One region of the Mesorhizobium sp. WSM4837 genome, then DNA from elsewhere that is predicted to be linked to it. Evidence: predicted binding sites of a transcription regulator. Region 1 holds the regulator's gene; the other holds the start of a gene.

Region 1 (5,442 bases):
GCGTCGCCTTCCTGCTGGTGCCGGTTTTCCTGGCATGCGGGGTGATCGTCTATTTTTCGCTTGCCGTCGAACCGGACTTTGCCCAGCCCATCGCCGTCGTGGTCCTTACGGCATTGTGTGCGGCCGTCACGCGCTCACGCCGCAAAACGCACCTGTGCTTCATGGCAGCGTTGCTGTGCGCGCTTGGTGTGCTCGCCGCCAAGGTTGAAACCTGGCGCGCCGGAACGAAGATGCTCGGTTCGGAAATCCAGACCCGGCTGACCGGCCGTGTCGTCAGGCTCGACCAAATGGCGAACGGCCGGATCAGGCTGACCATCGATGTGATGTCGACCGCCCGGCCGACACTGCGTTATGCACCCGAACGTGTCAGGGTGTCGGCACGCAAGATTCCCGCTGAGATGACCGCAGGCTCGGTGGCAACCGGCTATGTGAGGCTTCTGCCTCCGACTGGCCCGGTCAGACCGGACAGCTTTGACTTTTCCTTTGACAGCTATTTCGCCGGTATCGGTGCCAGTGGCTTTTTCCTCGGCAGTCCAAAGATCGTCGTCTCCGAAGATGCACCGTTAACCGCACGCCTTTCTTCGTCGATCGAGAAGGCGCGCGAAACCATCGCCGACCATATCAGGGACAGCATCGGTGGTGCCGAGGGGGAGATTGCCGCTGCGCTGATCGTCGGCGTGCGTGCCGGCATCCCCGAAGAGATAAACGAATCGATGCGGCGCACCGGCATCTACCACATCATCTCCATTTCCGGCCTGCACATGGCGCTTGTCGCCGGCACCGTCATGGGATTGCTGCGCAGCGCCTTTGCGCTGTTTCCCGACTTTTCGTCGCGCCGGCCGGTCAAGAAATATGCGGCTGCTGCCGCACTCGTCTCCATCGCTGCCTATCTGATTTTCTCCGGTATCGTGGTCGCGGCTGAACGCAGCTTCATCATGCTGGCGGTAATGCTTGTCGCCGTGCTGTTCGACCGGGCGGCACTCACCATGCGCAACCTGGCGATTTCGGCCATCGCCGTCATCGTCGTGTCGCCGCACGAGGTGGTCGGCCCAAGCTTCCAGATGTCCTTCGCTGCGACTGCGGCTCTCGTGGGCGCCTATGCCAGTTGGTCCGACTTTCGTGCCGACAAGGCCAAGGCGCCGCGACAGCGACGGTCACCGGCCGCTTTCGTCACGCGCAAGCTCGTCGCTGGGGCAGGCACCATCGCAATGACCTCCATCATTGCCGGCAGCGCCACCGCGCTCTTCGCCATCTGGCACTTCCAGCGCGTCTCGCCGCTCAGCCTGTTCGCCAATCTGGCGGTCATGCCGATCGTCACGATCGTCATGTTCCTGGCCGTCCTCAGCGCCTTGGCAATGCCTTTCGGCCTCGACGGCCCTTTCCTCTACATGATGGGCAAGGGCCTGACGGCGATGATTGCAATTTCGGGATGGATCTCGGAGCGTTCGCCGGTCGATGCAGTCGGCCTGATTTCGTTGCAATCGGTTCTGCTGGTGACGGTCGCCCTGGTCATCGCCACGATGGCCACGACGTGGCTGCGGGTTGCGGCACTTCCCTTTGCGCTCGCCGGCCTGCTGACGATTTCCGAGACGCGCACCCCCGACGTGCTGATCTCGGAGGATGCGCATCTGGTGGCACTGCCGATCGGCGGCGGCGAACTTGCCGTCAACCGGGTGCGTTCGAACGAATTCACCACCGACAACTGGAAACATGCGCTGGTTTCAACAACGATCGTCGAGCCGGAGACATTCGAAAAAGGAGATGTGCGGTTCGACATCGCCGATCCGGCCGACCTGCCGCCGGGAGCGCCTTTCACCTGCACTGCCGGCCTGTGCCTGGCCCGGCATCCGTCCGGCGCGCTCATCGCGCTCGCCGACAACCGTGAAACCGCGCGGCCGGCCTGTGCCTTTGCGGATTTGATCGTCATCGACGATGCCACAGCCTATTACAAACCCTGCCGCAACCCGCTGGTTCTCGTCGTCACCAAACGGCAGCTCGCTCGCATGGGCAGTGCCGCCGTCTTCTTCGATCCGCTATCGGCGACGACGCGCGCAGAAATCCGTTTTGCCGTCAGACAGCCATATAGGCCCTGGCATGAGCAGCGGCGATTTTCGCGCGAGGCGAGGGGCCTGCCGCCATACCGCAGGGCCGAGAAACCCAGGAAGCCCGCCGTTCAGTAACGCCGGATCAATCCGACGAGCTTGCCCTGCACCTTGACCCGGTCCGGCCCGAAGATGCGCGTCTCGTAGGCCGGATTGGCGGCTTCCAGTGCGATAGAGGCACCTTTGCGGCGAAATCGCTTCAGCGTCGCTTCCTCCTCGTCGACCAGAGCGACAATGATCTCGCCAGGCTGGGCGGTGTCGGCGTTGCGGATGATGACCGTGTCGCCGTCGAAGATGCCGGCCTCGATCATCGAATCACCCTTGACCTCCAGCGCGTAGTGCGTGCCGCCGGTGATCATGTCCGGTGGCACCGAGATCGAATGCGTCTGGTGCTGGATGGCGTCGATCGGCACACCGGCAGCGATGCGGCCCATCACCGGTATGGAAACGGTGGCAGCGACGTCGTCGTCATTGCCGGCCGCACGCATGCGCGAAGGCGCCGGCTTGATCTGGCGTCCGAGGCCGCCCTGCCCAAGGGAGCCTTGAATGACGCTCGGCGAGAATTTGCGCGCCGCATTGAGGCCCGGCGCGATTGAATCGGGCAGGCGCAGCACCTCCAGCGCGCGGGCGCGGTTGGGCAGGCGGCGAATGAAACCGCGTTCCTCCAGCGCCGTGATCAGCCGGTGGATCCCCGATTTGGAGGCGAGGTCGAGCGCTTCCTTCATCTCGTCGAACGAGGGCGGAATGCCGCTTTCCTTCAGCCGCTCGTGAATGAACATCAGCAGTTCATGTTGTTTGCGTGTCAGCATCGCGACCCCCAACAGAATCAGAAAAACAAACCCAGAACAAACACTATCTGTTCCAGTTGTGTTCCGCAACCATTTAAAGTTTAATGAATGTGTTGACGTTTTGTTCAGCGTAGCATCAGCACGCTGCAGGCGGCGCCCGCTGCGGCCGCGGGAGCGAATGGCTCGCGCACGACCAGTCCGTTGGCGTCGGCCAGCATTCTGAGCATCGAGGAATCCTGGACACTGAACGGCGTTGCCTCAAGCGTGCCAGCTTCTTCCTTCACCACCGCGCGTACATAGTCCTGCCTGAGATCGTTGGCCGGCATGGCGGCGCCGAGCCGCGCCTGACGCATGTCCTGGCGGAACGCGCGGCCGCCGAGCCGCGCCAGCAGCGGCTTCAGAAAGAGCTGCGTGCCGACCAGGCTGGCCACCGGATTGCCAGGCAGGCCGATGCAGCGGATGGCGCCCAGCCGCCCGAACATCAGTGGCTTGCCGGGCCGCATGGCGATTTTCCAGAAATCGAGCGCCATGCCTTCGCCGGTCAGCACGTCATGGACGAGGTCGTGGTCGCCGACCGAGGCGCCGCCCAGCGTAACGATGACGTCCGCGCCTGCGGCGACGGCTTTTTTCACCAGCGCGGCGATCGCCTCCTTGCGGTCGGGGGCGATGCCGAGATCGAGTGCGCAGGCGCCGACCGAGCGGGCCGCGGCGGCGACGCCATAGGCATTGGAGGAGATGATCTGGTCGGGGCCAAGGTCGCTGCCCGGCGGCAGCAATTCGTCGCCGGTGGCGATGATGGCGACCAGCGGCCGTTTCACCACGCGGACCTGCTGGTGGTTGGCCGACGCCGCCAGCGACAATGCCGCGGGATCAAGCAGGCGGCCCTTCTCCAGCAGCATGTCGCCCTGCAAGAAATCGAGCCCGAGGCGGCGGATGTTGCGGCCTTCAACCGTCGGCGCGGTCACTTCGACCATGCCGCCGCCGAGGTCGCGGACATTCTCCTGGATGACGATGGTGTCGGCGCCTCCGGGAAGCGGCGCGCCGGTGAAGATGCGCACGGCCTGCGCCGCGCCGACTGTTCCGGCAAAGCCTCGTCCGGCCGGCGCCATGCCGATCACCGAAAGTCTCGCGGGCACGGACGCGACATCGTCGGCCCGCACGGCATAGCCGTCCATGGCCGACGCGTTGAATGGCGGCTGGGTGCGGAGCGCCATGAGCGGCTCCGCCAGCACGCGGTCGGCGGCATCCATCAGGGCGACGCTTTCAGCCGGCAAGGGCGCAGCATCCGCAAGCAGGTGCTCGAGCGCCTCGGCGACCGCAAGCAGCGCCATTATTGGCCTGCCCCCTGGGCATCCGCCTTGTAGTCGCCGGATTTGCCGCCGGTCTTTTCCACCAGCCTGATGCCGGAGATCGCCATGCCGCGATCGACCGCCTTGGCCATATCATAGATGGTCAGGCAGGCGACCGAGACGGCGGTCAGCGCTTCCATCTCGACGCCGGTCTTGCCGGTGACACGGGCCAGCGCCGTGACCTTCAGGCCGGGCAGCTTCGCGTCAGGTTCGATGTCTACCGATATCTTGGTCAACAGCAGCGGATGGCAGAGCGGGATCAGCTCATGCGTCCTCTTGGCCGCCATGATGCCGGCGATGCGCGCCGTGCCCAGCACGTCGCCCTTCTTGGCATCGCCGTCGAGAATCATTTTCAGCGTTTCGGGCCGCATCGAGACAAGACCTTCGGCGATTGCCGTGCGGGTCGTCTCCGCCTTGTCGCCGACATCGACCATATTGGCTTCGCCTTCCGCGCCAAGATGGGTGAGGGCGGCCGACATCGTCAGGTCACCCTGGAGCGACGTGCGTCCGTTTGGACGCACAAACTACACTCTGACGCTTTGTATTTATGCATCATGCTCTCCGAACATCGATTGCGATTTTCGGGCAGATGCATTGGCGGGCGCCTTGCCCGTCAAAAGCAGGTGCGTCGCAGTGGCCACGTCCTGTTGCCGCATCAGGCTCTCGCCGACGAGGAAAGTGCCAATGTCGCTCCGTTCCAGCCTGCGGCAGTCCTGGTGCGAGAAAATACCGCTCTCGCTGACCAGCAGCCGGTCGGCCGGCACCATCGCCGCGAGCCGCTCCGATGTCTCGATGCTGGTTTCGAACGTCCGCAGATTGCGGTTGTTGATGCCGATCAGCCGCGACGACAGTTTCAGCGCGCGTTCCGTCTCGGCCTCGTCATGCACCTCGACCAGCGCGTCCATGCCGAGCTCGAACGCCGTCGTTTCGAGTTCCCTGGCCACGGCGTCATCGACGCTCGCCATGATGATCAGGATGGCGTCCGCGCCCCACGCACGGGCCTCGAACACCTGATAGGGCTCGAACAGAAAATCCTTGCGCAAAGCCGGCAATGTCACGGCGCTGCGCGCATCGGTGAGGAATTCAGGCGCCCCCTGGAAAGACGGCGCATCGGTCAGCACCGAGAGGCAGGCAGCCCCACCTTTGGCATAGGCCGTGGCCAGCGCCGGCGGATCGAAATCGGCGCGGATCAGGCCCTTGGAC
Region 2 (5,442 bases), on a different contig from region 1:
AGACCATAGCCGCAAACACGCCTCGCCTCTCCCTGCGCGCGGCCTGAGCGGCACAACGGAGAAAAGCGATGAGCGGTTTTGCCAATCTGGTGCCGATGGTGATCGAGCAGTCGAGCCGCGGCGAACGCGCCTTCGACATTTTTTCGCGGCTGCTGCGCGAGCGCATCGTCTTCATCAACGGTCCGATCGACGACAATGTGTCGGCGCTGGTCTGTGCCCAGCTCCTGTCGCTGGAATCCGACAATCCCGATAAGGAGATTTCCCTCTACATCAATTCGCCGGGCGGCGTGGTGACCAGCGGTTTCGCCATCTACGACACGATGCAGTATATAAGCAGTCCGGTATCCACCGTCTGCATGGGCTTTGCCGCCTCGATGGCCTCGTTCCTGCTGATGGCCGGCACACCGGGGCGACGCATCGCGCTGCCCAACGCCAGCATCCTGCTGCACCAGCCGTCAGGCGGTTTCCAGGGCCAGGCCTCCGACATCCAGCGCCACGCCGAAGGCATCCTCAGGACCAAGCGGCGCATGACCGAGCTTTACGCGCACCACTGTGGTCGCACGTTCGAAGAAGTCGAACGCACGCTCGACCGCGATCATTTCATGACCGCCGCGGAGGCAAAGACATGGGGCCTTGTCGACCATGTTTTTGACACGCGTAAGAGAGCGGCGTGAAAGGGTAGCCGGCTCATAAGCAACGTCGGTCAGCCGTTCGGCCAGTTGATCGCCACCGGTCTGGCTTCGGCCAGAGTGCGGCGATACAGTCCGCCGATGTCTGAGATCTCACGCATTTGCTTGAATCGGCTGATTATCGGTATCGCCGTCGCGGCGATGACCTCCGGCGCGGCGTTCGCCGAAGACAGTTCACCGCCTTCGCAGAACGGCACGCTGCCCGGTGTGACCAACGACTATCGCATCGCCAAGCCGGCTGCCGAACCGCCAGTTCAAGATCGGCGATACCGATGTCAGGATTTCCGGCAGCATAACCTTCGATGTCGGCGCGGGCTCGATGAAGGCCCCCGGTGATAGGACACCTCCATCGGCCTTCATCGCTGCCACAATCTCAAGGCGCTCGTGCGCCTGCGGCTCTGAAACGAACAGCCCCGCCGCTGCTTCCGCAAACGGTCGGGGCTTTTTTTGGATCTGAAATCCAAACTCGCCGGGAGTACACTGCCGGCTTTTGATTTCGGATGCTTCGCGGCATTCAGCCGACGATCCGACTAGTAGTCTCTGATTTTAATGGGATCGGCAGGTCACGGTTTGTCGGGCGGCGCAAAACGCCTAGCCCTGGCACTTATGCCTGCCGCGGCTCCAGCGACACGTGGAGCCTCAAGGAACTGTCCGGTGGAGTCATTCCTCTGCTCTCCTTTTCTGTCCATTGCGACTGGTGTCGTCCGAAGCGCATATCGCAAAGCCTGCGGCGTCTCGCAGGCCGCCTTGGGGCGGCGAGGCCATCGAAAGACGGTCGGCTTCGGTGACGTTCGGAGTCTGCCCCCCTGAGCCCGAGACGTCAACAGTTGGATAGCCGATTTACCAAAAACGTGATCGCTTGTGTGGCGAATCCGAAATTTGCATCCGTTTTGAGCAGCGCGACGTCGGCTGTGGATTACATGAACGCATTTGTCAGGAGCGTGTTCGGCCTTTGTTCTTTCCGCTTGCTCGCCCGCGCGAAAGACGGTTAAAGGCTTGGTCGAGAGTTCTCTCGAAACGGTGGCGAAATTACCTACATAGGGGATGGCCGGGACAACCCGCCATCCCACGAGATTCCAGATCTGAGGCGGCGACCGGCGATGGCCGACCATAAATATCTTTCCATTCGCGGGGCGCGCGAACACAATCTGAAGAATGTCGATCTCGACCTGCCGCGTGACAGCCTGATCGTCATGACCGGGCTGTCGGGGTCAGGCAAGTCGTCGCTCGCCTTCGACACCATCTATGCCGAGGGCCAGCGCCGCTACGTCGAGAGCCTGTCGGCCTATGCGCGGCAGTTCCTCGAAATGATGCAGAAGCCTGATGTCGACCAGATCGACGGCTTGTCGCCGGCCATCTCCATCGAGCAGAAGACCACGTCGAAGAACCCGCGCTCGACGGTTGGCACCGTCACCGAGATCTACGACTATATGCGGCTGCTGTTCGCGCGCGTCGGCATCCCCTATTCGCCGGCCACCGGCCTGCCGATCGAGAGCCAGACGGTGTCGCAGATGGTCGACCGCGTGCTGGCGGTCGAGGAAGGCACGCGTCTGTTCATCCTGGCGCCGATGGTGCGAGGCCGCAAAGGCGAATACCGCAAGGAACTGCTGGAGCTGCAGAAAAAGGGTTTTCAGCGCGTCAAGGTCGACGGTGTCTTTTACGAAATCGCCGACGTGCCGGCGCTGGACAAGAAGTACAAGCATGACCTCGACGTCGTCGTCGACCGCATCGTCGTGCGCGGCGATCTGGCGACGCGGCTTGCCGATTCCATCGAGACCGCGCTGAAGCTCGCCGACGGGCTGGCAGTGGCCGAATTCGCCGACCGGCCGCTCGACGCCAGCCAGACCGGCGAGGATTCGGTCAACAAATCGAAGAATGAGACGCATGAGCGCATCCTGTTCTCCGAAAAATTCGCCTGCCCGGTGTCAGGCTTCACCATTCCCGAGATCGAGCCCAGGCTGTTTTCCTTCAACAACCCGTTCGGCGCCTGCCCGACCTGCGACGGCCTCGGCAGCCAGCGCGCCATCGACGCCAGCCTGATCGTGCCCGACGACAATCTGTCGCTGCGCGCCGGCGCCGTCAGCCCATGGGCGAAATCGACCTCACCCTATTACGTGCAGACGCTCGAGGCGCTGGGCAAGGCTTATGGCTTCAAACTAGGGGACAAGTTCCGGGACCTGACCGAAGAGGCAAAGCGAGCCATCCTGCACGGCACCGGCGAGCGCGAGGTCACTTTCCAGTATGATGACGGGCTGCGCTCCTACCAGACGACAAAGACCTTCGAAGGCGTGATCCCCAATCTCGAACGGCGGTGGAAGGAAACCGAATCTGCCTGGATGCGCGAGGAGATCGAGCGCTTCATGTCGGCCACACCTTGCCCGGCCTGCCGCGGCTACCGGCTGAAGCCGGAAGCGCTGGCGGTGAAGATTGCCGGCAAGCACATCGGCGAGGTCACCGAGCTGTCGATCCGCAAGGCCGACCAATGGTTCACCGAGCTGCCCGCCGCACTCAGCGACAAGCAGAACGAGATCGCGGTGCGCGTGCTCAAGGAAATCCGCGAGCGGCTGCGCTTCCTCAACGATGTCGGGCTCGACTACCTGACGCTGTCGCGCAATTCCGGCACGCTGTCGGGCGGCGAGAGCCAGCGCATTCGGCTGGCCTCGCAGATCGGCTCCGGCCTCACCGGCGTGCTCTATGTGCTGGACGAGCCGTCGATCGGCCTGCACCAGCGCGACAATGCGCGCCTGCTCGACACGCTGAAGCATTTGCGCGACATCGGCAACACGGTGATCGTCGTCGAGCATGACGAAGACGCCATCCTGCATGCCGATTATGTCGTCGATATCGGCCCGGCCGCCGGCATCCACGGCGGCCACATCATCGCGCAGGGAACGCCGCAGCAGATCATGGCCAGCCCCGCCTCGATCACCGGCAAATATTTGTCCGGCGAGCTCGAAGTGGCAACGCCGGCGGTGCGGCGCGAGGCCAAGAAGAACCGGCGCCTGAAGATCGTCGGCGCGCGCGGCAACAATCTGAAGAACGTTACCGCCGAAATCCCGCTCGGCACCTTCACCGCCGTCACCGGCGTCTCCGGCGGCGGCAAGTCGACCTTCCTGATCGAGACCTTGTTCAAGGCGGCGTCGCGCCGCATCATGGGCTCGCGCGAGCACCCGGCCGAGCACGACCGCATCGAGGGCCTCGAATTCCTCGACAAGGTCATTGATATCGACCAGTCGCCGATCGGACGGACGCCGCGCTCCAATCCCGCCACCTATACCGGCGCCTTCACGCCGATCCGCGACTGGTTCGCCGGCCTGCCGGAGTCCAAGGCGCGCGGCTATCAGCCAGGCCGCTTCTCGTTCAACGTCAAGGGCGGTCGCTGCGAAGCCTGCCAGGGCGACGGCGTCATCAAGATCGAGATGCACTTTTTGCCCGACGTCTATGTCACCTGCGACGTATGTCACGGCAAGCGCTACAACAGAGAGACGCTCGACGTTCTGTTCAAGGGCAAGTCGATTGCCGACGTGCTCGACATGACGGTCGAGGAAGGCGTCGATTTCTTCGCCGCCGTGCCCGGCGTGCGCGACAAGCTGGAGACGCTGAAGCAGGTCGGCCTCGGCTACATCCATGTCGGCCAGCAGGCGACGACTTTGTCGGGCGGCGAGGCGCAGCGCATCAAGCTGGCCAAGGAACTGTCGCGCAAGGCGACCGGCAAGACGCTCTACATCCTCGACGAGCCGACCACCGGCCTGCATTTCCACGATGTCGCCAAGCTCTTAGAAGTGCTGCACGAGCTGGTCGATCAGGGCAACACGGTGGTCGTCATCGAGCACAATCTCGAGGTGATAAAAACCGCGGACTGGGTGCTCGACCTCGGTCCCGAGGGCGGCGACGGCGGCGGCGAGTTGGTGGCCTCAGGCACGCCGGAGGATATCGTCCGCGAAAAACGCAGCTACACCGGCCAGTTCCTTAGGGAACTTTTGGAGCGGCGCCCCGGAGGCAAGCGCGAAGCGGCGGAGTGAGCGAAGACTGGCTGGCGTTTGGAAAATCCTCAAATAAGGATCAGAAGAGCGCTTGCCGGTGATCTTGATGCTGTCGTCCGGCTGACGCAAGCCGCCTATGCACCCTACGCCCAATCCGCATTTCGACATGGCTAAAGCTGTCGAAACGCTCGCTACGGCCTGATCCATTTCAACCCGGGAGGACGACTGTGACTCAATCTGGAACAATCCGCGCCGGCATGGGCGGCTGGACCTTCGAGCCCTGGGACAAGTCTTTCTACCCCGACAAGTTGTCCAAGGCGAAGCAACTGCACTACGCGACCCGGCAGGTGCCGAGTATCGAGGTCAACGGCACCTTTTATTCGAGCTTCAAGGAGCCGACCTTCGTCAAATGGGCAAACGAGGCGCCGGACGGTTTTGTCTATTCGCTGAAAGGCAACCGTTTCGTCACCAACCGCCGCGTGCTCGGTGAGGCCGGCGAGTCGATGACGCGTTTCCTGGGATCGGGCGTCGCCGCGCTCGGCGACAAGCTCGGGCCGATCCTGTGGCAGTTCGCGCCAACCAAAAAATTCGACCCGGACGATTTCGAGGCTTTCCTCAAGCTGTTGCCTGAAAAGCAGGACGGCGTTGCGCTGCGCCATGCGGTCGAGGTGCGCAACGACAGCTTCGTCGTGCCGGAATTCGCCGCCCTGGCGCGCCAATACAAGGTCGCGATCGTCTACGCCGACCACACCAAATATCCAGCGATCGCC

Evidence for each region. The regulator LexA, encoded in region 1, represses DNA repair genes until DNA is damaged. The targets are predictions, from matches to a motif close to TGTTCNNNNTGTGTTCNG.
Region 2: the regulator LexA is predicted to act here: its motif matches at 1,632-1,649, upstream of uvrA (excinuclease ABC subunit UvrA).

What each region holds. Positions count from the first base shown of each region.
Region 1 covers NZ_JBVVQE010000025.1:75,655-81,096, reverse strand. The annotation lists gene AC0L3D_RS16880 (ComEC/Rec2 family competence protein) at 1-2,180, shown strand, start outside; gene lexA (transcriptional repressor LexA) at 2,174-2,911, opposite strand; gene AC0L3D_RS16870 (molybdopterin molybdotransferase MoeA) at 3,016-4,221, opposite strand; gene moaC (cyclic pyranopterin monophosphate synthase MoaC) at 4,221-4,718, opposite strand; gene trpC (indole-3-glycerol phosphate synthase TrpC) at 4,785-5,442, opposite strand, start outside.
Region 2 covers NZ_JBVVQE010000033.1:31,617-37,058, reverse strand. The annotation lists gene AC0L3D_RS19815 (SRPBCC family protein) at 1-47, shown strand, start outside; gene AC0L3D_RS19810 (ATP-dependent Clp protease proteolytic subunit) at 69-674, shown strand; gene AC0L3D_RS19805 (hypothetical protein) at 704-904, opposite strand; gene uvrA (excinuclease ABC subunit UvrA) at 1,790-4,711, shown strand; gene AC0L3D_RS19795 (DUF72 domain-containing protein) at 4,900-5,442, shown strand, end outside.